DNA from 2 places in the Chromohalobacter sp. HP20-39 genome. Region 2 is predicted to be linked to the other one. Evidence: predicted binding sites of a transcription regulator. Region 2 holds the regulator's gene; the other holds the start of a gene.
What was found. The regulator LexA, encoded in region 2, represses DNA repair genes until DNA is damaged. The targets are predictions, from matches to a motif close to TACTGTNTANNTANACAGTA.

Region 1: the regulator LexA is predicted to act here: its motif matches at 8,784-8,803, upstream of recN (DNA repair protein RecN).

Annotation. Positions count from the first base shown of each region.
Region 1 covers NZ_JAWHTP010000002.1:567,546-578,829, reverse strand. The annotation lists gene dapB (4-hydroxy-tetrahydrodipicolinate reductase) at 1-42, opposite strand, end outside; gene RVY79_RS06235 (DUF2218 domain-containing protein) at 137-427, opposite strand; gene RVY79_RS06230 (ABC transporter substrate-binding protein) at 701-1,828, shown strand; gene RVY79_RS06225 (iron ABC transporter permease) at 1,818-2,888, shown strand; gene RVY79_RS06220 (ABC transporter ATP-binding protein) at 2,882-3,631, shown strand; gene RVY79_RS06215 (DMT family transporter) at 3,609-4,505, opposite strand; gene dnaJ (molecular chaperone DnaJ) at 4,724-5,863, opposite strand; gene dnaK (molecular chaperone DnaK) at 5,954-7,888, opposite strand; gene grpE (nucleotide exchange factor GrpE) at 8,018-8,650, opposite strand; gene recN (DNA repair protein RecN) at 8,836-10,509, shown strand; gene fur (ferric iron uptake transcriptional regulator) at 10,616-11,068, opposite strand; gene RVY79_RS06185 (outer membrane protein assembly factor BamE) at 11,147-11,284, shown strand, end outside.
Region 2 covers NZ_JAWHTP010000003.1:369,266-380,549, forward strand. The annotation lists gene purU (formyltetrahydrofolate deformylase) at 1-385, shown strand, start outside; gene dinB (DNA polymerase IV) at 392-1,438, opposite strand; gene lexA (transcriptional repressor LexA) at 1,458-2,096, opposite strand; gene RVY79_RS08400 (TetR/AcrR family transcriptional regulator) at 2,291-2,950, shown strand; gene RVY79_RS08405 (L,D-transpeptidase) at 2,950-3,468, shown strand; gene nagZ (beta-N-acetylhexosaminidase) at 3,552-4,574, shown strand; gene RVY79_RS08415 (mechanosensitive ion channel family protein) at 4,632-5,945, shown strand; gene RVY79_RS08420 (hypoxanthine-guanine phosphoribosyltransferase) at 5,938-6,519, shown strand; gene RVY79_RS08425 (enoyl-CoA hydratase/isomerase family protein) at 6,596-7,702, shown strand; gene RVY79_RS08430 (pyruvate, water dikinase regulatory protein) at 7,709-8,542, opposite strand; gene ppsA (phosphoenolpyruvate synthase) at 8,808-11,198, shown strand; gene RVY79_RS08440 (glycerophosphodiester phosphodiesterase) at 11,277-11,284, opposite strand, start outside.

The sequences.
Region 1 (11,284 bases), on a different contig from region 2:
GCCCATGCGCCCGGCGACGCCGACGATGGCGATACGCGTCATGTGGACTCCTTGCGATTACGTGTCGATGAATACCGGAGAGTATACCAAATCGCCCCGCATTCCCGTCACGCACACTGCCGCCGATCATGCGGCATCAGCTCACGGCGGACTTCCAGACGATATCGAGCGACTCACGGCTGGCCATCCGCTCGAGATGCAGCGCCACGACCTCTTCGAGGCGCTCGCGGGTCGCCTCATCTTCGGCCGTCAACTGCAGATGCAAGGCATCCACCTCGGCGCGCATGTGGCATACCCCGCCGTCGAACGTGACGCGCCCTTGATGCTCATCGTGGGAAACGTTCAGCTTGTGCTGCCAGTGCTTGCACAGGCGGTTGATGTAACGCGAACCGGATGTCGTCAAGACGACGGCTTGGGACTCGGACATAGTACCTCCACAATCGTTTAGCATTCTAACAACCCGCTTATTATGGCATGCGCCCCCGCGTCTCTCCGGCAACGCATTGTTCGTCAACACTGGACTCGGAGCCTCCAGAAGAGCGAGCACAAGGCGGAACGCTTCGTTCCGCATGGCTCGACGAGCCCCGGAGATGCAGGCATACTAGCCGCTAAATGCAGACGACAATTAGTCGCAAAAAATAGCGATACGAATTAGCGCCTTGCGCCGTATCTCGACAACATCATCCAGCCGACACTACCCATGCACATCCCACTACTGAAAGCCGCTGCCGGCGCAGCCCTGACCCTTGTCTCCGCGGCCACTCTGGCAGAGGAGATCACCGTCACCGACGTCGCCGGCCGCGAGGTCACCGTCGATGCCCCCGTGGAGCGCGTGATCCTCGGCGAGGGACGCCAGATCTACCTGCTGGCGGCACTCCAGCCGGCGGACCCGTTCGAGCACGTGGTGGGCTGGCGCAAGGACTTCTCCCAGGCCGACCCGGACAATTACGCTGCCTACGCCGCCAAGTTCCCCGAGATGACCGATATCCCGACCTTCGGCGGCTTCAAGGACGGCACCTTCGATGTCGAGCAGGCCGCTGCGCTCCAGCCGGACGTGGTACTGATGAACCTCGAAGCCAAGGCGGCCACCGAGGATGCGGCCTATGACGACAAGCTCGCCAAACTCGGTATTCCGATCGTCTACGTGGACTTCCGTGAAAAGCCACTCGAACACACCATTCCCTCGATGCGCCTGATGGGCCGTCTGCTGGGCGAGGAAGACCGGGCCCAGGCCTTCATCGACTTTTCCCAGGCGCAGATGGCCCGGGTTACCGAAACGATCGCCGCCGCCGATCCCGAGCGCCCCAAGGTCTTCATCGATCGCGCGGGGGGCTATTCCGAAGACTGCTGCATGAGCTTCGGGCCGGGCAACTTCGGCGAGTATGTCGAGATCGCGGGCGGCACCAACATCGCGGCCGATATCATCCCCAACACCTTCGGCACCCTGAACCCAGAGCAGATCATCGCCGCCAACCCCGACCACGTGGTCGTCACCGGCGGCAACTGGGACGCCTATGTACCCGGCGGCGACTGGGTCGGCGTGGGCCCGGGCGCCGACATGGACGCGGCCCGGGCCAAGCTCCAGGCGCTGACCCAGCGCACCGCCATGACCGGCATCACGGCCGTGGGAAAAGACAATTTCCACGCCATCTGGCATCAGTTCTACAACAGCCCTTACTACTTCGTCGCCGTGCAACGGTTGGCCAAATGGTTCCACCCGGAACTATTCCACGACCTGGACCCCGAAGCGACGCTGAAGACATTGCACCAACGCTTCCTGCCGGTCGACTACCAACCCGGATATTGGGTCTCCCTGAATGAGCAGTGATACGGCCGCCAGCACCAACGCGCCACGAGAGGGCGCATTCTACCGTGGCCTGGTGATCAAGCGTCAGTTGATCCTAGCCGCCCTGACGCTGGCACTGTGCCTGAGCCTGTGCGTCGATCTGGCGCTCGGTCCCGCACGCTTCGGACTGTCACAAGTGGTCGCCGCCATCTTCACGCCCGATGCCGTCAGCCAGCCGGTCAGGGTCATCCTCTGGGAAATTCGCATGCCGGTGGCGCTGATGGCGCTGGTGGTGGGCGCCAGTCTGTCGATCGCCGGCGCCCAGATGCAGACCATCCTCAGCAACCCGCTGGCCAGCCCCTTCACGCTGGGCATCTCGGCCGGCGCCAGCTTCGGTGCCGCCCTGGCGCTGGCCTTCGGCGTGTCGCTGGTGCCCGCGGCGGTCGACTACATCATCCCGATCAATGCCTTCGTCATGGCCATGCTGACCGCCGGCGCCATTCACCTGTTGAGCATGCGCCGCGGGGTGACCGTCGAGACCATCGTGCTGCTAGGCATCGCCATGGTGTTCATCTTCAACTCGCTGATGGCCCTGATTCAGTTCTTCGCCAGCCAGCAGGCGGTATCGGCAGTGGTGTTCTGGACCATGGGCAGCCTGACCAAGGCCACCTGGCCCAAGCTGTGGATTGCCGCCGGTGTACTGGCCATTATCCTGCCCCTGCTGGCGCGCCGTGGCTGGGCGCTGACCGCCATGCGCCTGGGCGACGCCAAGGCCGAGAGCCTGGGCGTCAATCCCCGCGCACTGCGCCTGGAAGTACTGGTGCTGGTCTCGCTGCTGGCCGCCATCTCGGTAGCCTTCGTCGGCACCATCGGCTTCATCGGCCTGGTCGGGCCGCATATCGCCCGCCTACTACTAGGGGAAGATCAGCGTTTCTTCTTGCCTGGCTCGGCGCTCTGCGGCGCCCTGATCCTCTCCGTGGGTTCAGTGCTATCGAAGATCATCCTGCCCGGCACTATCATCCCCATTGGCATCATCACCTCACTGGTGGGCATTCCATTCTTCCTGTTCCTCGTGCTCAACCACAAGAAGGCTTCATGGTAACGCTTACGCTAGATTGCCTGTCGGCCCACTATGGCCGGCGCCAGATCCTCTCAGAGATCACCACGCCGACCTTCGCCGGCGGACAGATCGTGTCCCTGCTCGGCCCCAATGCGGCCGGCAAGTCGACCCTCTTCCGGCGCATCCTCGGGCTGCTCAAGGGCAGTGGCGAAGTCCGTATCGAGGGCACCACCAGCGAGCGTCCGGTGGCCTACATGCCTCAGGAAACCGGGTCCACTGCTGTACTGACGGTCTACGAATCGGTGCTCTTGGCGCGCATGCAGGGTCGCAGCCTGAAGGTTCAACCCGACGACCTGCATGAGGTCGACCGTTCCCTGGAAGACCTGGGCATCGCGACACTTGGCGAGCGTGATATCAGTGACCTCAGTGGCGGGCAGCGCCAGTTGGTGAGCGCGGCCCAGGCGCTGGTTCAGGCCCCCGAGATCCTGCTCCTGGATGAACCCACGTCGGCGCTGGACCTGCACCGCCAGATCAACCTGCTGGATATTTTGCGACGACTGGCCCGCGAGCGGGAGATGCTGATCATCGCCTCGCTGCATGACATAGGCCATGCGCTGCGCTTTACCGACCAGGCAATAGTGCTCGAGAACGGCCAACTGGTGGCCTGCGGCGCCACCAACGAGGTGGTCACGCCAAAGCTGCTGCGGCGCATTTTCCAAGTCGAAGCCCGCATCGAGCCGTGCTCTCAGGGACGCCCTCAACTCATCGTCGAAGCAGCCGTTTAAACCGCCCCTCGAATCCCGCAAGGGCAGCGCCGCCTAACACCAGCGGCAGGGCCAGCAGGAAGCTACTGGTGAGCGGCAGCCCGAAGATCCACAGATCCGCCAGCACTGGCCAGATCAGGGCCACATATTCGAATGGCGCCAGACGCGAGACCTCAGCATAGCGTAGCGCCAAGGTCATGCAGATATGCGCCGCGCCGCCGAACAGCCCGGACAGCACCAGCAAGCCGAGCGTCTCCCCCGACACGACCACCCATCCCATCGGCAGCGTCGCAAGGCCCGCCAGGGTCGTGACCATCACGAAGTAGAAGGCGATAGAGGCCGGCGTCTCGGTGCGTGAAATACGCCGCACGGTCATTAACGCCCCCGCTGTCAGCAAGGCCGCCAGGATGCCCAGCGCATACCCGAGGACACGCCCACCACTCTGATGCCCCTGAAGATCGGGCACCACCAGCACCGCTACGCCGCTGAGCACCAGCGCCAGGGCCACCGCCCGATGCAGCGAAAAACGCTCACCGAGCAGCATCACTCCGCCCACCGCCATCGCCACCGGCGACAACTGCGCCAGCAGCGTCGCCTCGGCCACCGGCAGACGAGCCACCGCCGCGAAGGCGGCAAACATCGCCGCCGCCCCCAATCCCGAGCGCAACAGATGCCCAAGCGGACGCCGCGTGGCCAAGGCCGCGGGGAACTGCCGGCGCCAGGCCATGAAGGCCACGATCGGCAACAGCGCGAACAGTGAGCGAAAGAAGACCGTCTGACCCAATGGCACCTCGGTGCTCACCGCCTTGACGCACACCATCATCCCGGCGAAGAGAATGCCCGAGACCAGCCTGAGCAGAATACCGGCCAGGGGCCGATCCGCGACATCGTCCATGAGTGTCCTTGTCGTTCTATTCAAGTAGGAAGGGCACCCCTCGTCGTGCCGTAGCCAGGCAGCTCACCGGTGAGCGAAGCAATATGATACACGATAACCGGGAATGATTCCCATCTTCAAATGGCGCATGAAGCGCCTGCTGAGCTAGCGACGGACACGAAAAGGCCCCGCCTCCTCACGGAGTGCGGGGCCTTGGTCGTTCGGGCCAGAAAGCCGACTTATGGCTTCATGTCCTCGAAGAACTTCTTCACGCCGTCGAAGAAGCTCGACTTCTTCGGCGAGTGATGGCTGTTACTGCCATCCAGGCTTTCCTGGAAGCGACGCAGCAGGTCCTTCTGTTCCTCGCCCAGGTTGACTGGCGTTTCTACCACGACCTTGCACAACAGGTCGCCCGGTGGACCGCCGCGCACCGGTTTGACGCCCTTGCCCTTGAGCCGGAACATCTTGCCGGTCTGCGTCTCCGGTGGAATCTTCAACTTGACCCGGCCGTCCAGGGTCGGTACTTCCAGCTCACCGCCCAGCGTCGCATCAATGAAGTTGATCGGGACATCACACTGCAGGTGGCGACCGTCACGCTCGAAGATCGGGTGCGGCTTGATCGCCGCCTGCACGTAAAGATCCCCCGGCGGCCCGCCATTGAGCCCCGATTCACCTTCGTTGTTGAGACGAATCCGGTCGCCGGTATCGACCCCGGCGGGGATCTTCACCGACAAGGTCCGCGTTTCGCGGACGCGCCCTTCACCATGACACTTGCGGCACGGCACCTTGATGCTCTGACCGGCGCCATGACAGGTCGGGCAGGTCTGCTGCACGGCGAAGAAGCCTTGCTGCATGCGCACCTGGCCCTGACCGTGGCAGGTCGGGCAGGTCTCCTTGCTGGAGCCCGGCTCGGCACCATCGCCATCGCAATGCTCACACGCGATATGGCGCGGCACACGAATATCGACCGTGGTACCGGCAACGGCGTCCTCGAGATCGATCTCGAGGTTGTAGCGCAGGTCGGCGCCACGTTGCGGTGCGTTGGGATTGCGGCGCCCGCCGCCCCCGAAGATATCGCCGAACACATCGCCGAAGATATCGCTGAAACCGCCTGCACCGGCGCCACCGCCACCGAAGCCGCCGCCACCCTGGCCGTCGACGCCGGCATGGCCGAACTGGTCATAGGCACTGCGTTTTTCTTCATCGGCGAGCACTTCATAAGCTTCGGACACTTCTCGGAACTTCTCCGCCGAAGTGTCATCATCCGGATTGCGATCCGGATGGTACTTCTGGGCGAGTCGACGGTAAGCCTTCTTGATCTCTTTCTGATCGGCTCCCCGTTCGATGCCCAATATTTCGTAATAATCACGCTTGGACATGGATGGTCCGCCTCCGTGTCGGCGCTGCGCAAACAGCAACGCGGGAGAACATCCCCCGCGCTGCCGTCATGCGAGCATCAGACGTCGTGGTTACTGCTTTTTCTGGTCGTCGTTGACTTCCTCGTACTCGGCGTCAACCACATCGTCTTCTTTCTTCTGGGCGCCATCGTCGGCTTGCTGCTCGCCACCCTCGGCGCTTGCGTCGCCCTGTTCGGCGTACATCTTCTGTGCAAGGTTGCCGGAGGCTTCAGTCAGCGCGTCGAGCTTGGCCTGGATATGCTCCTGGTCGTCGCCCTTGGTGGCTTCCTCGAGCTCGCTGATCGCGGTCTCGATTTGCTCTTTCTCGCTGGCCTCGACCTTGTCGCCGGCCTCTTCGAGGGTCTTGCGCGCGGCGTGGACCATGCCATCGGCTTGGTTACGCAACTGCACCAGTTCCTCGAATTTCTTGTCCTCGGCCTCGTGAGCCTCGGCATCCTTGACCATCTGATCGATCTCTTCGTCGGAGAGACCGCCGGAAGCCTTGATGACGATGGACTGTTCCTTGCCAGTAGCCTTGTCCTTGGCAGAGACGTTGAGGATGCCGTTGGCGTCCAGATCGAATGCCACTTCGATCTGCGGCACGCCACGCGGCGCCGGCGGAATGTCGGCCAGGTCGAAACGGCCCAGCGACTTGTTGCCGCCCGACTGCTTGCGCTCACCTTGCAGCACGTGGATGGTCACGGCCGTCTGATTGTCATCCGCAGTCGAGAAGGTCTGGGTCTTCTTCGTCGGGATGGTGGTGTTTTTCTCGATCAACGGCGTCATCACACCCCCCAGGGTTTCGATACCCAGGGTCAGCGGCGTGACGTCGAGCAACAGCACGTCCTTGACGTCGCCACCCAGCACGCCGCCTTGAATCGCCGCGCCCACGGCCACGGCTTCGTCCGGGTTGACGTCCTTGCGGGCATCCTTGCCGAAGAAGTCGGCCACCTTGGATTGCACCAGCGGCATGCGTGTCTGGCCGCCGACCAAGATCACATCGTCGATCTCGGAAGCGGACAGGCCGGCATCACTCAGCGCGGTCTTGCACGGCCCCAGCGATTGCTTGACCAGATCTTCGACCAGCGACTCGAGTTTGGCCCGGGTGATCTTGACGTTAAGGTGCTTGGGCCCGGTGTTATCGGCCGTGATGTACGGCAGATTGACTTCGGTCTGCTGAGCCGCAGACAGTTCGATCTTGGCTTTCTCGGCGGCTTCCTTGAGACGCTGCATGGCAAGGCTATCGCCGGACAGGTCAATACCGGAATCGCTCTTGAACTGCTGCACGAGGTAGTCGATCAGCTTGAGGTCGAAGTCTTCGCCGCCCAGGAAGGTGTCACCGTTGGTGGCCAGCACTTCGAACTGAGTCTCGCCATCGACATCGGCTACTTCGATGATGGAGATATCGAAGGTACCGCCGCCCAGGTCATAGACGGCGATGGTCTTGTCGCCACGCGCCTTGTCCATGCCATAGGCCAGCGCCGCCGCCGTCGGCTCGTTGATGATGCGCTTGACTTCGAGACCAGCGATGCGACCGGCATCCTTGGTGGCCTGGCGCTGGCTGTCGTTGAAGTACGCCGGCACGGTAATCACCGCTTCGGTGACTTCTTCACCGAGATAGTCCTCGGCGGTCTTCTTCATCTTCTTCAGCACTTCCGCACTGACCTGCGGTGGGGCCAGCTTGTTGCCCTTGACCTCAACCCAGGCATCGCCATTGTCGGCCTCGGTGATGGTATAAGGCACCATCTTGATGTCTTTCTGGACGACGTCGTCCTTGAACTTGCGGCCGATCAGACGCTTGATCGCATACAGCGTGTTGCTGGGATTAGTCACGGCCTGGCGCTTGGCGGCCTGGCCGACCAGCGTCTCACCATCGTCAGTGTAGGCGATGATGGAAGGCGTGGTGCGTGTACCTTCCGCGTTTTCGATCACCTTCGCGTCGCCGCCGTCCAAGATGGCAACACAGGAGTTGGTGGTCCCCAAATCAATACCGATGATGCGTCCCATTGGAATACCTCAAATCGTTGCTTGACTGTTTCGTCTTCGTCGGCGGCATCGCCGCCTCGTTGTTCGTCTATTTGGGGGGTGGGGACACGCCTTTCAAGGGCTTCGGCGTCACATCACTCCCCTGCCACATCAATTGGTGGCTTGGCTGACGACCACCATCGCCGGACGTACCAGACGTCCATTCAGTAGATAGCCCTTCTGCATGACCTCGATAACGGTGTTGGGCTCAACTTCGGGATTGGGCACCATGGTCATGGCTTCATGCACTTGCGGGTCGAACGGTTCGCCTTGCGGGTCAACTGCCTCCACGCCAAACTTGTTGAGCACGTCGAGCTGCAACTTCAGGGTCATTGCGACCCCCTCACGATGCACCTCGCTGGCGCCTTCCTGCATCGACTCCAGCGCCTTTTCCAGGCTGTCGACGACCGGCAGCAACTCATTGACAAACTTTTCCAAGGCGAACTTGCGTGCCTTTTCGACATCTTGCTCAGCGCGGCGACGCACGTTCTGCGCCTCGGCGGCGGCACGCACTGCCTGATCCTTGGACTCCGTCAAGGCTTGCTCCAGTTCTTCGACACGCACAGCCAGCGCGTCGGCTTCCGGGTTTTCGAGCGCTTCGGCATCGGCCTCGCTGGCTTCGACATCCTCGACGACGCCTTCGAGTTCAGCATCGTCTCCGATGGTGTCGTCCGGCTGGGGTTCGGCATCGCGCTCGGCGCGAGCCAGCTCTTCCTCGGTTGGGGTCTGCGGGTCTTTGGCCATGAGTTTCTCCTGACAGCTGGCGCGGCCCGAAGCCGCATCTAATAAGCGATTGCCTCCTATATGGGGATGCGATGAACGATCTCAAGCCATCCATATCGACTGCACTGACTGGCAATTGAAGCCCCCACCCAACTACTGTATAAACACACAGAGATCGGCTTCGTTTCCGACGCCCGGAGGTTTTCATGCTGATACAGCTTGCCATTCGCGACTACGCCATCGTCGAGCGCCTCGATCTGGACCTGCACGACGGTATGACAGCCATCACCGGCGAGACCGGCGCCGGCAAATCGATCATGCTCGGCGCCCTGGGGCTATGCCTGGGAGAGCGCGCCGACGTGGGCAGCGTGCGCCATGGCTGCGAACGCGCGGACATCAGTGCGCGCTTCGATATCACCCGACTCGCCGACGCTCGCGCCTGGCTCGCCGAGCGCGAACTACCACAAGACGAATGCTTGCTACGGCGTGTCGTCACCGCCTCGGGGCGCTCCAAGGCCTGGATCAACGGCCAACCGGTCACGGTGAGCGATCTGAGAGCACTGGGTGAGCACCTCATCGAGGTCCACAGCCAACACGCCCATCAAGCGCTCTTGCGCGAAGAAACTCATCTGCGCCTGCTCGACACCTATGCCGGCCAGACCGACGCCGTGAAAACCCTCGGCGAACAGTTTCATCACTGGCGCGCACGTCGACGGCGACTACGCGATCTGCAAGAAAGCGGCGATGAAGTCCAGGCACGGCGTCAGCTGCTGCGTTATCAGGTCGAGGAACTGGATCAACTGGCGCTCGCCGAGGGGGAACTGGACACGCTGGAGGACGAGCAGACCCAACTGGCCAACCTCGAGGAAGTCTTGGGTGACGCTCAATTCGCTGCCGACTGTTGCGATCAGGACGAGCACGGCGCGCGCTCGTTGCTGCACCACGCCACCACACGCCTGGGGAATGCACCCGAGCAGACCCGACGCCAACTGGAAGACGCGCTTTCCATGCTGGGCGAGGCGCAAATCCAGATTGAGGAGGCGGCGCGCGAGCTGCACCGCTTCGTAGACACCACCGAGCTTGACCCGCAGCGCCTGGCGGAGGTCGAGACCCGCCTCGGCGAAGTGCATCGCATCGCGCGTAAGCATCATGTCATGCCCGAGGAGCTGCGCGACCTGCATCAACGTTTGAGCGACGAACTGGCCAGCCTAGAAGGCGGCGAGCATGACCTGGAGGCGCTCGCCGAGGAAGTGGAACAGGCCCGCGACGCCTATCGACAGCAAGCGAAGGCGGTCGGCGAGGCGCGCCTCGAAGCGGCACGCGACTTCGGCGAGGCCGTACAGGCACAACTCGCCTTCCTGGGGTTGGGCAAGGCGACCTTCGAGGTTGCCATTTCACCGCGTGAGACACCCCAGGCCGAAGGGCTCGACCAGATACGCTTCATGATCAGCGCCAACCCCGGCCAGCCGTCACGCCCGCTGAGCAAGGTTGCCTCGGGCGGCGAGCTATCGCGCATCAGTCTGGCGATCCAGGTCGTCGCCGCACAGCACAGCAGCGCCCCCAGCATGGTCTTCGATGAAGTCGATGTCGGTGTGTCCGGCGCCATCGCGGAAATCGTCGGCCAGCTACTGCGACGCCTCGGCGCCCAAGGACAGATCTTGACCGTGACGCATCTGCCGCAAGTCGCGGCCCAGGCACATCATCATCTACATATCGAAAAGCATGCCGAACACGACACGACGCTCACGCATATGGCGCTGCTCGACGATGCCGGACGCGTGCGCGAACTGGCCCGCATGCTCGGCGGCGTCAAGCTCTCCGACCGCACCCTGGCGCATGCTCGTGAAATGCTCGACGCCAGCCAGCACGCCCAGCATTGAGCTCACCTGGCTCCAGCTCCATAGCCGTCCTCGACGACGAGGGGTACGAAACGACGAAACCGGCATGAAGGCCGGTTTCGTCATCGGTGCACGCTAGCTGCTCAGGCTACTTCTTGCCGGGCCCTGAGCCTTCTTGACGCGTCACGCTGGATCCCTTAGGACGCACGTAGAGTACCAGAGCATGATCGACGAGCTCGAAGCCGTGCTCCTCGGCGATCTCACGTTGACGCCGCTCAATGGTGTCGTCGAAGAATTCAATGATCTCGCCGCTTTCCAGGCACACCATATGATCGTGGTGTTCTTCCTGCGACAATTCGAACACGGCGTGTCCGCCATCGAAATTGTGACGAATGACCAGCCCCGCGGTCTCGAACTGGGTCAAGACACGATATACGGTTGCTAGACCGACATCATCACCTGCGTCGAGCAAAGCCTTGTAGACATCTTCGGCGCTCAGATGGTGTTGGTCCTGCGTGCTTTCGAGAATTTGCAGGATCTTGACGCGCGGCAAGGTGACTTTTAGCCCCGCCTTGCGCAGTTCATGGTTCTGATCGGCCATGGTTGCGGTTGCTCTTCGCAGTATCGTGGTAGGTCAGGTATGATCAATCCAGGCAACGATAGTGAATGATAGGCGCAAATGCAAAACTTGATTAAAACAGTCACCTTTTCCGTCGCCCTGGCGCTCGTCAGCGGCTGCAGCTATGTCGGCGTTTACAAACGCGACCTGGCCCAGGGCAACCTCATCACCCAAGATATGGTCTCGCAACTCGAGACC
Region 2 (11,284 bases):
GCTGGTCGAAGAGGCGCGGGCGGATACGGTAGTGCTGGCGCGCTACATGCAGATTCTGCCGCCCAACCTGTGCCAGCGATACGCGGGGCGTATCATCAATATCCACCATAGCTTCCTGCCCTCGTTCGCCGGCGCCAAGCCTTATCATCAGGCCTATGCGCGGGGCGTCAAGTTGATCGGGGCGACGTGCCACTATGTCACCGAAGAACTCGACGCGGGACCCATCATCGAGCAGGACATCCAGCGTGTGACGCACTGCCATACCGCCGAGGACTTGGTGCGTCTGGGGCGTGACGTCGAAAAGGCCGTGCTGGCGCGGGGATTACGTTGGCATCTGCAGGACCGTGTCCTGATCCATGGCAACAAGACGGTCGTCTTCGCTTGAGCGGTATCAGTCGAAGAGTGTCAACTGCCGCCGCTGCGCCTCGGGGGTCAGTCGCACGCCGACCCCCAGCAGGCGCACGGGGCGCTCGCCGCGGGCCCACGCCCCGTCGAGTAAGGCCTGAAAGCGCACTGCCAGCGCCTCGCGACCCGCAGCCTCCAGGGTCGTGCTGCTGAAATCATCGAAGCGAACCTTGACGAACAGTTTTTGAATGGCCGGCGTGCCGTGCCGCGTTAGACGCGCCATCAAGCGCTCAACGAGCGGCGCGAGTGCGTCATGGCAGCTGGCCAGGTCGGGCAGGTCGCGGTGATAGGTCGTCTCCACGCTCACGGACTTACGTTCACGCTCGATCTGTATCGGACGCTCATCGATGCCACGCGCCAGTTCAAACAGTCGATGCCCGAACTTTCCGAAGCGTTCCACCAGCGACTCGAGCGACCATTCGCGCAGGTCGCGGCAGGTGACGATGTCCAATGCCTCGAGCTTGGCCGCCGTCGCCGGACCAACACCGTGCAGCCGCTTGACGGGCAAGGCGAGGAGAAAGGATTCGACTTCATCGGGTGCGATCACCCGGAGTCCATCCGGTTTATCCCAGTCGCTGGCCAGCTTGGCGAGAAACTTGCTGGGCGCCGCCCCCACCGAGATGACGATACCCGTCCGCGCCAGCGCTTCCTGCTTGAGCCATCTGGCCATCCAGGTCGCGCTTCCCTGGAAGCATGTGACCTCGCTGACATCCAGATACGCCTCGTCGAGGGACAAGGGCTCCACCAGTGATGTCAGCTCGTGGAACAGTGCCTGGATGCGCGCCGACACGGCACGGTATTTGTCGAAGTCCGGTGAAAGTCGCGTCAAGTGCGGACACAGGCGCATGGCACGCGCCATGGGCATCGCCGAATGGATGCCGTAGGTGCGCGCGGGATAATTGCAGGTGGCGACAACGCCGCGCGTCTCGGGGCTGCCGCCGATTGCCAGAGGCACGTCGCGTAACGCCGGATCGTCGCGCATTTCCACGGCGGCATAGAAGCAGTCGCAATCGGCGTGGAGGATCTTGCGCATGGTAAGCGGGGTTGCCGGCTCAGTGCAGGCCGTTACCGCCACCGCCACGAATCACGCCGACGCCGAGGCCTTCGATCTCGAGATCCTGATGGCGTAGGTCGACCTCGATGGGGGCAAAATCTTCGTTTTCGGCGAGCAGCCAGACATGGTGACCTTGACGCTTGAAGCGCTTGACGGTGACATCGTCTTCCAGGCGGGCGACGACGATCTGGCCGTCGCGGATCTGCTGAGTGCGATGCACGGCGAGCAGGTCGCCATCGAGAATGCCGGCATTTTTCATCGAGAGCCCGCGAACACGTAGTAGATAATCGGCGCGGGGTGTGAAGTAGTCCGGCGCGAGAGGGCAGTGTCGGTCGATGTGCGCTGCGGCAAGGATCGGGCTACCGGCAGCGACCTCACCGACGACCGGCAGGCCGTCGCCGTTGGTCAAGGCGGTGTCGTCTTCCGCGGTGAGGCGGATGCCGCGTGAGGTGCCGGGGATCATGCGGATGACCCCCTTGCGGTCGAGTGCTCGGAGATGTTCCTCGGCGGCGTTCGGTGAACGAAAGCCCAGGGCTCGGGCAATTTCGGCGCGCGTCGGTGGATAGCCAAGCTCATTCATGGTCTTGACGATAAAATCAAAGACGTGTTGCTGACGCGAAGTTAACGAGCGAGACATGGGGCCTCCGGCAGGCGCTGACGTGTTCAAGCATACAGTATGTGATTGTATCCAGTCTTTGGCGCGGTGCAACCATTAGCGTAGTCATTCGCCCAGTGGGATGGCGTTTCAAACGTGGAGATTTGTCGTTATCGACGCCAAGACTTAGAATCGAATTGTTTAAAACATTCGTTTATTCCACGCGGGGCGCCCCCATGGCTCAAACAGATACAGTGACGCGCATTCTCGATACCGCCGAGGTTCTGTTCGCCGAGCGGGGGTTCGCCGAGACCTCGCTGCGTACCATTACCAGCAAGGCCAAGGTCAACCTGGCGGCGGTCAATTACCATTTCGGGTCCAAGAAGGCGCTCATCCAAGCGGTCTTCGCGCGCTATCTCGATCCCTTTTCCGAGCGCTTTCACCAAGCGCTGGACGACCTTGAGCTGCACTACCGAGGCGAACCCATTCCCCTCGAGGTGTTGTTGGAGACGCTGGCGCGTACCGTGTTGGAAGTACCTGCCGAGCGCAATAGCCTCAAGGTGTTCATGCGCTTGCTGGGGCTGGCTTATACTCAGGCACAGGGCCACTTGCGCCGTTACATCCAGGAGCACTATGGCAATGTGTTTTCGCGCTTCAGCGACTTGGTGCGTCGTGCCACGCCGGAATTGCCCGAGGCGGAACGTTTCTGGCGGTTACACTTCATGCTGGGGACGGTGATCTTCACGTTGTCGGGTCTCGATGCCTTGCGCGATATCGCCGACAAGGATTATCACGAGCATGTCAGCGTGCGCGATCTGATTCGGCGTCTGCGCCCGGTGGTCGTGGCCGGCATGCAGGCACCATTGCCGGATGATGCCCTCAAGGTGGCGGGATGATGTCTACGCCGAAGCTCGCCGATCTGCCCCCCGAACGAGGCGTGTGGCTGGAAATCGATCTTGGTGCACAGGCGCTGACGATCCGCGAGGGTGACACCTGCCGTGAAACGTTTGCCATTTCCTCGGGCGCGAATGGTATCGGGCAGCACGAAGGAAGCGGACAGACGCCTATGGGGTGGCATTATGTGCGCGCGGCCATCGGCAATGGGTTGCCGGCCGGTAGCGTCTTTCGCGGGCGGCGCCCCACCGGCGAGGTGTTTTCGCCTGAGCTGGCCCGTGCCCACCCCGCGCGGGATTGGATATTGACGCGCATCTTGTGGTTGTGTGGTCTGGAACATGGGGTCAATCGAGGGGGCGATGTGGATAGCCAGCGTCGCTATATCTACTTGCACGGCACGCCATTCGACCAGCCGATGGGGACACCCGCCTCGCATGGCTGCATACGATTGCGCGATGAGGCGCTGCTGGCCGTTTTCGAGGCCGCGCCGGCCGGTACCCCGGTTTGGCTGCATGACTGAAGAGGGTGTTTACAAAAGTGCTGCGCTCGACGTAGTGCTGCTCACCACCTAGAATCCTTCCTCCATTTGCCAGGAGCGCGACGATGACCCAACCTCTCGGCCCGGTCATGCTGGACATCGAAGGTACCCAACTCAGCGACGACGAACGTCAGCTTCTGGCACGTCCCGAGGTCGGCGGGGTGATTCTGTTCAAGCGTAATACGCAGGATGCCAAGCAAGTTCGGGCCTTGACCCGCGCGATTCGCGATGTACGTCCTGATGTGTTGTTGGCGATCGATCAGGAAGGCGGGCGTGTCCAGCGTTTGCGTGACGGCGTGACGCGGTTGCCGTCCATGGCGACACTGGCCGCCGGGTATACCGAGACGCCCGAGACGGTTCGAGCTTTGGTCCATGAAGCCGGTTGGCTATTAGGCATGGAGATGGCGGCCTGCGGCTTCGATATCACCTTTGCCCCGGTGCTCGATGTCGACGACCAGCGTTCACCGGCGATCGGCGATCGCAGCTTTTCCGCTGACCCCGACATCGTCGCGACGCTTGGCGGTGCCTTCATCGACGGGCTGCACGAGGCCGGTATGATCGCCGTGGGCAAGCACTTTCCCGGTCATGGTGGCGTCAATCTCGATTCGCATCATGCCTTGCCCGAAGACACGCGCTCGTTGGCAGCGCTGCGCGAGCACGATCTGATTCCCTTCAAGACACTGGCTGGCAAGCTGGATGCCGTGATGCCGGCGCATGTCGTCTATACCGCCTTCGATGCGCGGCCGGCGGGATTTTCCCCTTCCTGGCTCGGCATGTTGCGCGAGGAATTGATGTTCAAGGGCGTGGTGTTTTCCGATGACCTGAGCATGGCCGGCGCGCATGTGGCCGGGCCTCCCTCGACGCGTGCCGAGGCCGCTTGGACGGCGGGGTGCGACATGGTACTGGTGTGTAATGATCGCTCGGCCGCACTCGAGGTGCTCGACGTGGCGGAAGGACACTCTTCCAAGCGTCTGGGCAAGTTGCGTTACGGTCGGGCCCGCCCCGAGCTGGAAACGCTGCCAGCGCTGGCGCGTTGGCGGCGTGCACATGCGCGTCTCGAGTCGCTCTCGGAAGCACCTGCCGACTGACCTCGTCTTTGGTTATCGACGCCGACACCTGCATTCGTACTAGAAGGAAAGCCCCTCGTGTTCGATTTTTTCTCTCCCGTTATGGATTGGGTTCAAGCGACCTTGGGCATTCCGCTGTGGGTAGCGGCAATAGGATTGGTCGTCGTCTTGACGTTGGTGGTCGATCTGGTGAGCTGGGTCGTTTTCTGGCGTCTCGGGCCGCTACTGGAGAAAACCAGCAACCGTTGGGATGACATCCTATTTCAGGCGCTGCGACGGCCACTTCGCATCTGGATCTGGCTGATGGGGGCGCTGCTGTGCCTGACCGTGATCCGCTATCACTGGAACATTGACTGGCTCGCCGAATATCTGGCCCAGGCGCAGGCCGTCATTTCGCTGCTACTTCTCGCCTGGGCGGGGCTCAGGGCTGTAAAGCTTCTCGAAAAACGCCTGGTGTTCCCGCCAGCGGGGCATCGTGCCAAGTCCATGGATGCCGATACAGCGTCGGCCGTGGCCAAGATAATGGGCGCGGTCGTGGTGGTCATCGTCGGCATGCTGATTCTCTCGAGCCTGGGCGTCTCGCCCTCGGGCGTGGCCGCCTTCGGTGGGGTCGGGGGGTTGGTGATCGGCTTTGCCGCCAAGGATATGCTGGCCAATTTCTTTGGCGGATTGATGATTCACCTGGACAAGCCGTTTCGTGTCGGCGATTGGGTGAAATCGCCGGATCGTGAGATCGAGGGGGTTGTGGAAGATATTGGCTGGCGCCTGACGCGCATCCGCACGTTTGCTTCACGTCCACGCTATGTCCCCAATTCCGCTTTCAGCAACTTGGTGCTCGACAATCCCTCGCGCATGTGGAACCGGCGCCTTTTCGAAACCATTCGGGTGCGTTATACCGATATCGAACGTGTGTCAGGCATCGTCAAATCGATTCGCTCGATGCTCGATTCTCATGATGAAGTGGATGCCGACGAACAAATCCTGGTGTACTTCCAGGCATATGGCGAACATGCGCTGGAACTGATCGTGTATGCCTTTGCCAAGACCACCGATTGGGCCGAGTTTCAGTCGATGAAGCAAGACATCCTGCTACGTATCTACGATATCGTGCGTGAGCATGATGCGCGCCTGGCATTGCCGGCTTCAGAGCTACATATTGTCGGCCCGGTGGCGGTCAACGACGAGACGAGCGCTAATAGCGCGCCGAGAGACGACGAGAATGACGATAACAACGAAAACGCCGGTGACGATCAGAACGAGACATCCGGCGCTACCCACTCGCGGGCGGCGCCCGTCCGCGAGGCTCCCGATACATCGTCTCGAAATCGTTCGCGCGATGCCCGTCGAGGCGAAGTGAATGATGCTTCCCAGGATCAGGAATCCGATGCCTAACCAATCTACCTCCGTTTGCCAGGAATCCCTGGCGACCATGCGCGATGTCATGGCGCATGCCGATTGCCTCATTTCGCAGCAGGAGGTCGAGCGCGCTCTCGACCGCATGGCAGACGAGATAACCCATGATCTTGGCGATAAGCTGCCGGTTTTCTACTGCGTGATGAACGGCGGCTTGATCACCACCGGGCACCTGCTGACGCGGCTCGGTTTCCCGCTGGAAGTCGACTATCTGCATGCGACGCGCTATCGCGGTGGTGTGCGCGGGGGCGAGCTGTTCTGGCGTGTCTCGCCCGAGATTCCCATGGCCGGTCGCCATGTGGTGATCGTCGACGACATCCTCGATGAAGGCACGACGCTGGCGGCTATTCTGGATTATTGTCGTCAGGCGGGTGCGGCGAGTATCTCGACGGCGGTACTGGTCGACAAGCGCCATGACCGCAAGGCCGTACCGGATCTGCAGGCAGATTATTGCAGCCTCGAGGTCGTCGACCGCTATGTGTTCGGCTTCGGGATGGACTACAAGGGCTATTGGCGCAATGCGCCGGGAATCTTCGCACCACGCGGCATGTAAATCTGCGGTCCGTCGGAACAGAACCGAGAAATGAGCTGACAGTCCGCATCGTCTTCACAGTAGAGTGTGAGAGGTAATGATGACGGAATCCGAGGTGATCTTCGAACAGCAGCCCACGCGTGACGGTGGATACATCGGCATCGTCACGCTGAATGCGCCCGCTAGTCTCAATGCCTTGTCAATCGCGATGATTGCATCGCTGCATGCCAAGCTCGAAACCTGGGCAGACGATGTGTCGGTGCACGCGGTGTGGCTGCAAGGCGCGGGCGGTAAGGCGTTCTGCGCGGGTGGCGATGTGGTGGCCTTGTACCGCACCATGACGCAGTCGCCCGGGCACGAGGGAGAGGCCGCCCAGGCGTATTTCGGGGCCGAGTATCGTCTCGATCATTTCCTGCACCATTATCCCAAGCCTCTTATCGTCTGGGGCGACGGCGTCGCCATGGGAGGCGGTCTGGGGCTATTGGTCGCCGCCGATCAGCGTATCGTGACCGAGACCAGTCGTCTGGCGATGCCGGAAATCAGTCTCGGCCTATACCCCGATGTCGGCGCCAGCTGGTTTTTCCAGCGTATGCCGACAGGAGTGGGACTCTACCTGGGCGTGACCGGCGCCCAGCTCAATGCACGCGATGCCATTGAACTGGGGCTGGCGGATCGCGTCATCGCCCGCGAGGCACGGCAAGACGTGCTGAAAGCCCTGGCGAATGCCGATTATCGCCATCCTCATCAAGCGGTAAGGGAGGTCCTGCGCGGCTTCGAGGACCGATCGCTGGCACCGCAGGCCGAGGTCATGCCGCGTCTGGATCATCTGCAGGCCTTGAGTGATGCGGCGGATATCGCCCAGGTGGTACGTCGCATCCTTGATGATCCTCGTGAAGACGCCTGGCTGGCCGCCAATCGTGCGCGTCTGGCGGTGGGTTGTCCTGCCACGGCACATTTGGTGTGGCGCATGCTGTGTCGGCACCGGCATGGCAGCTTGGCGGAGACGTTTCGCGATGAATTGATGCTGTCGGTGCAATGCTGCCGACATACGGAACTGGCCGAGGGCATTCGCGCGCTGCTGATCGACAAGGATCGGGCGCCGCAATGGGCGTATACGGATGTCGCCAGTGTCCCCGAGAGCTATATCGATGGTTTTTTCATGCCGCTGTGGGATGCCGAGACGCATCCACTGGCGGATCTGTGAGCCCGTTCAACGCGGGCTGAAACGACGCGTCAGGCTGGTTTCGGCGATCATGCGCGTGGAAATCTCCTCGATGGAAAAGCGCGTAGTGTCGATATAGGGAATGTGGTAGCGGCGAAACAGCGCTTCGGCCTGCTGCAACTCCTGCATGCATTGATCCATCGAGCAGTAGCGACTATTGGGACGCCGTTCGCTGCGAATGGCCGCGAGTCGGCGTGGGTCGATGGTCAAGGCGAACAGCTTGTGACGATAAGGCGCTAACGCCTTGGGCATGCTCAGCATGCCATCTTCATCCAAATCATCCTCGGTCAGGGGATAGTTGGCGGCTTGAATGCCGAATTGCAGGGCCAGATAGAGCGAGGTGGGCGTCTTGCCGCAACGCGAGACGCCCACCAGGATGACATCGGCCTGGTCGTATTGATGCGTGCGTGCGCCATCGTCGTTGTCGAGCGCGAAGTGCACGGCATCGATGCGATGCATGTAGACGTCATCACGGCCAATGGCATGGGTGCGCCCCACGGTGTACGTGGAATGGGTCGACAGCTCTTCCTCGAGAGGGGCCAGGAAGGTCGAGAAGATATCCACCTTGAAACCCGGCGCGTCGGCGATGATCGTGCGGATCGACTGATCGACGATGGTGTCGATCACGATGGGTCGGACGCCGTCGCGATCGGCAGTCTGGGCGATGATGGCCGCCAGAGTGTGGGCTTTTTCCAAAGTGTCGATATAAGGCTTGACCACCAGTGTGAGCTCGACGCCCTCGAATTGGGCGAGCAGGCTACGGCCCAGTGTTTCCGCGGTGATACCGGTGCCATCGGATATGAAAAATGCGGTGCGGGGCATGAGCGTGTCCGAACGTGGGAAAAGGATGCCCTTATTTTCTGGCGCCTTTCCGACAAGTGCAAATAGGTGTTCGTCGTGTCCGGAATGGCGACTACAAGAATCCTCGAAAATACCGTGTTGTTGTAAAAATACTCCAACCCCTTCGCTATTAGACCAATGGCGAATAGCAAGACCCCTTGATAGGGTATGAGCATCCGCCGCGCCTCGCGCGGTACTGGCTGTGACGACGTCGTCATCGCGACCGTCCTGACTCGAGGGGGTTCTCTTGGAAGAGTATATCGTTTGGTTCGATCAGCTTGGCATGGATGATGTCGAGAGGGTGGGCGGCAAGAATGCGTCGCTGGGGGAAATGATCTCCAACCTGGCGGACGCCGGTGTCACGGTGCCCGGCGGATTTGCTACCACGGCCGTGGCCTATCGCGAATTCCTTGCGCACGAGGGGCTCAACGAGCGCATCAACGAGGCATTGGCGCGTCTGGATGTCGACGATGTCACGGCGCTGGCCGAGACCGGTGCGCAGATCCGTCAGTGGGTCATCGATACACCACTGCCGCCGGCTTTCGAGCGGGTCCTGGCCGAGGCCTATGGCCAATTGCAGGACAAGCATCCGTATCTCAAGGCAGCGGTACGCTCCTCCGCGACGGCTGAGGATCTACCCGACGCATCGTTCGCGGGTCAGCAGGAAACCTTCCTCAATATCGAAGGCTTCGACAACGTCAAACGCGCCGTTCACGAGGTCTTCGCGTCACTGTTCAATGATCGTGCCATCGCCTACCGCGTGCATCGTGGCTATCCGCACGAGAACGTGGCACTTTCAGCCGGCGTGCAGAAGATGGTGCGCTCAGAAACGGCCGCCAGCGGCGTGATGTTCACGCTCGACACCGAATCCGGGTATCGCGATGCGGTGTTCGTGACGGGCTCCTGGGGGTTGGGCGAGACGGTCGTTCAGGGTGCGGTCAACCCCGATGAATTCTATGTGCACAAGCCCACCTTGGCGGCGGGACGTCCGGCCGTTCTGCGGCGGACACTGGGTTCCAAGCTGGTCAAGATGGTCTACAGCGAGGAAAGTGCCGCCGGTCGCTCGGTGAAGACCGTGGATGTGCCGCACGCCGACCGTCAACGTTTTTGTCTCGGCGATGACGAAGTCATGGCGCTGGCCCGGCAAGCGGTGACCATCGAGAAGCACTACGGCCGCCCGATGGACATCGAATGGGCGCGCGATGGCGACGATGGCAAGCTATACATCGTTCAGGCACGCCCTGAAACCGTGGTCTCCAACGTGGAAGGCGGTAAGCTCGAACGCTTCCAGCTCAAGGAAAAGAGCCGCGTGCTGGTGGATGGCCGGGCCATCGGGCAGCGCATCGGCCAGGGCGCGGTCAAGATCGTGGCCCGTCCCGAGCAGATGGACAAGGTGCATGATGGCGATGTGCTGGTGACCGACATGACCGATCCCGATTGGGAGCCGATCATGAAGCGCGCCTCGGCGATCGTCACCAACCGGGGCGGACGCACTTGCCATGCGGCGATCATCGCGCGCGAATTGGGTATTCCCGCTGTCGTGGGCTGTGGCGATGCGACCCAGGCGCTTGCCGATGGCCGCGAGGTGACCGTGTCCTGCGCTGAGGGTGACACCGGCCATGTCTACGATGGCCTGCTCGATTACGACTGTCGGACGACGACGGTCGACAATATGCCGGCGCTGCCTTTCGATATCATGATGAACGTCGGCAATCCCGACCGTGCCTTTGGCTTTTCAAGCTTGCCCAATGCGGGCGTCGGATTGGCACGCCTGGAGTTCATCATCAATCGCATGATCGGTGTGCATCCCAAGGCATTGATCGATTACGCCACGCTACCTGCCGATCTGCAGCAGACCATCGATCTGCGTACCGCCGGGTACGATGATCCGGTCAGCTTTTACGTCGACCGGTTGGTGGAGGGTATTTCCACTCTGGCGGCGGCATTCTATCCCAAGCGCGTCATCGTGCGGCTTTCCGATTTCAAGTCCAACGAATACGAGAACCTCATTGGCGGCAAACTCTACGAGCCCGGTGAAGAGAATCCGATGCTCGGGTTCCGCGGCGCCTCTCGCTACATCTCCGAGACGTTCCGCCCGTGCTTCGAGTTGGAGTGCCGCGCCTTGAAGCGGGTTCGTGATGTCATGGGCCTCGATAATGTCGAGATCATGGTGCCTTTCGTGAGAACGCCGGAAGAAGGGCGTGAAGTCGTCTCCCTGATGGAAGCCAACGGGCTCAAGCGGGGAGCCTCTTCATCTCCTCAGGGCCAGGGCCTCAAAATCATCATGATGTGCGAATTGCCGGCCAATGCGCTCTTGGCGGATGAGTTTCTAGAGCATTTCGATGGCTTCTCCATCGGCTCCAATGACCTGACTCAGTTGACGCTGGGGCTGGATCGCGACTCGGGCATCGTGGCCCATCTCTTCGACGAGCGTAATCCGGCGGTCAAGAAGCTGTTGTCCATGGCCATCCAGGCGTGCCGGGCGCAGGGCAAGTATGTCGGCATTTGCGGCCAGGGCCCGTCGGATCATCCCGAGTTGGCTAAATGGCTGATGGAGCAGGGCATCGATTCAGTGTCATTGAACCCCGACGCGGTGCTTGAAACTTGGTTCATGTTGGCTGGCGAAAAGCTCGGCTGACGCGATCTCTCGCACGATACTAGGCGTGCCCGTCATTCGGGCACGCCTTTTTCGTCAAGAGGGCTTTCCGGCGGTTTGTCAGTAAC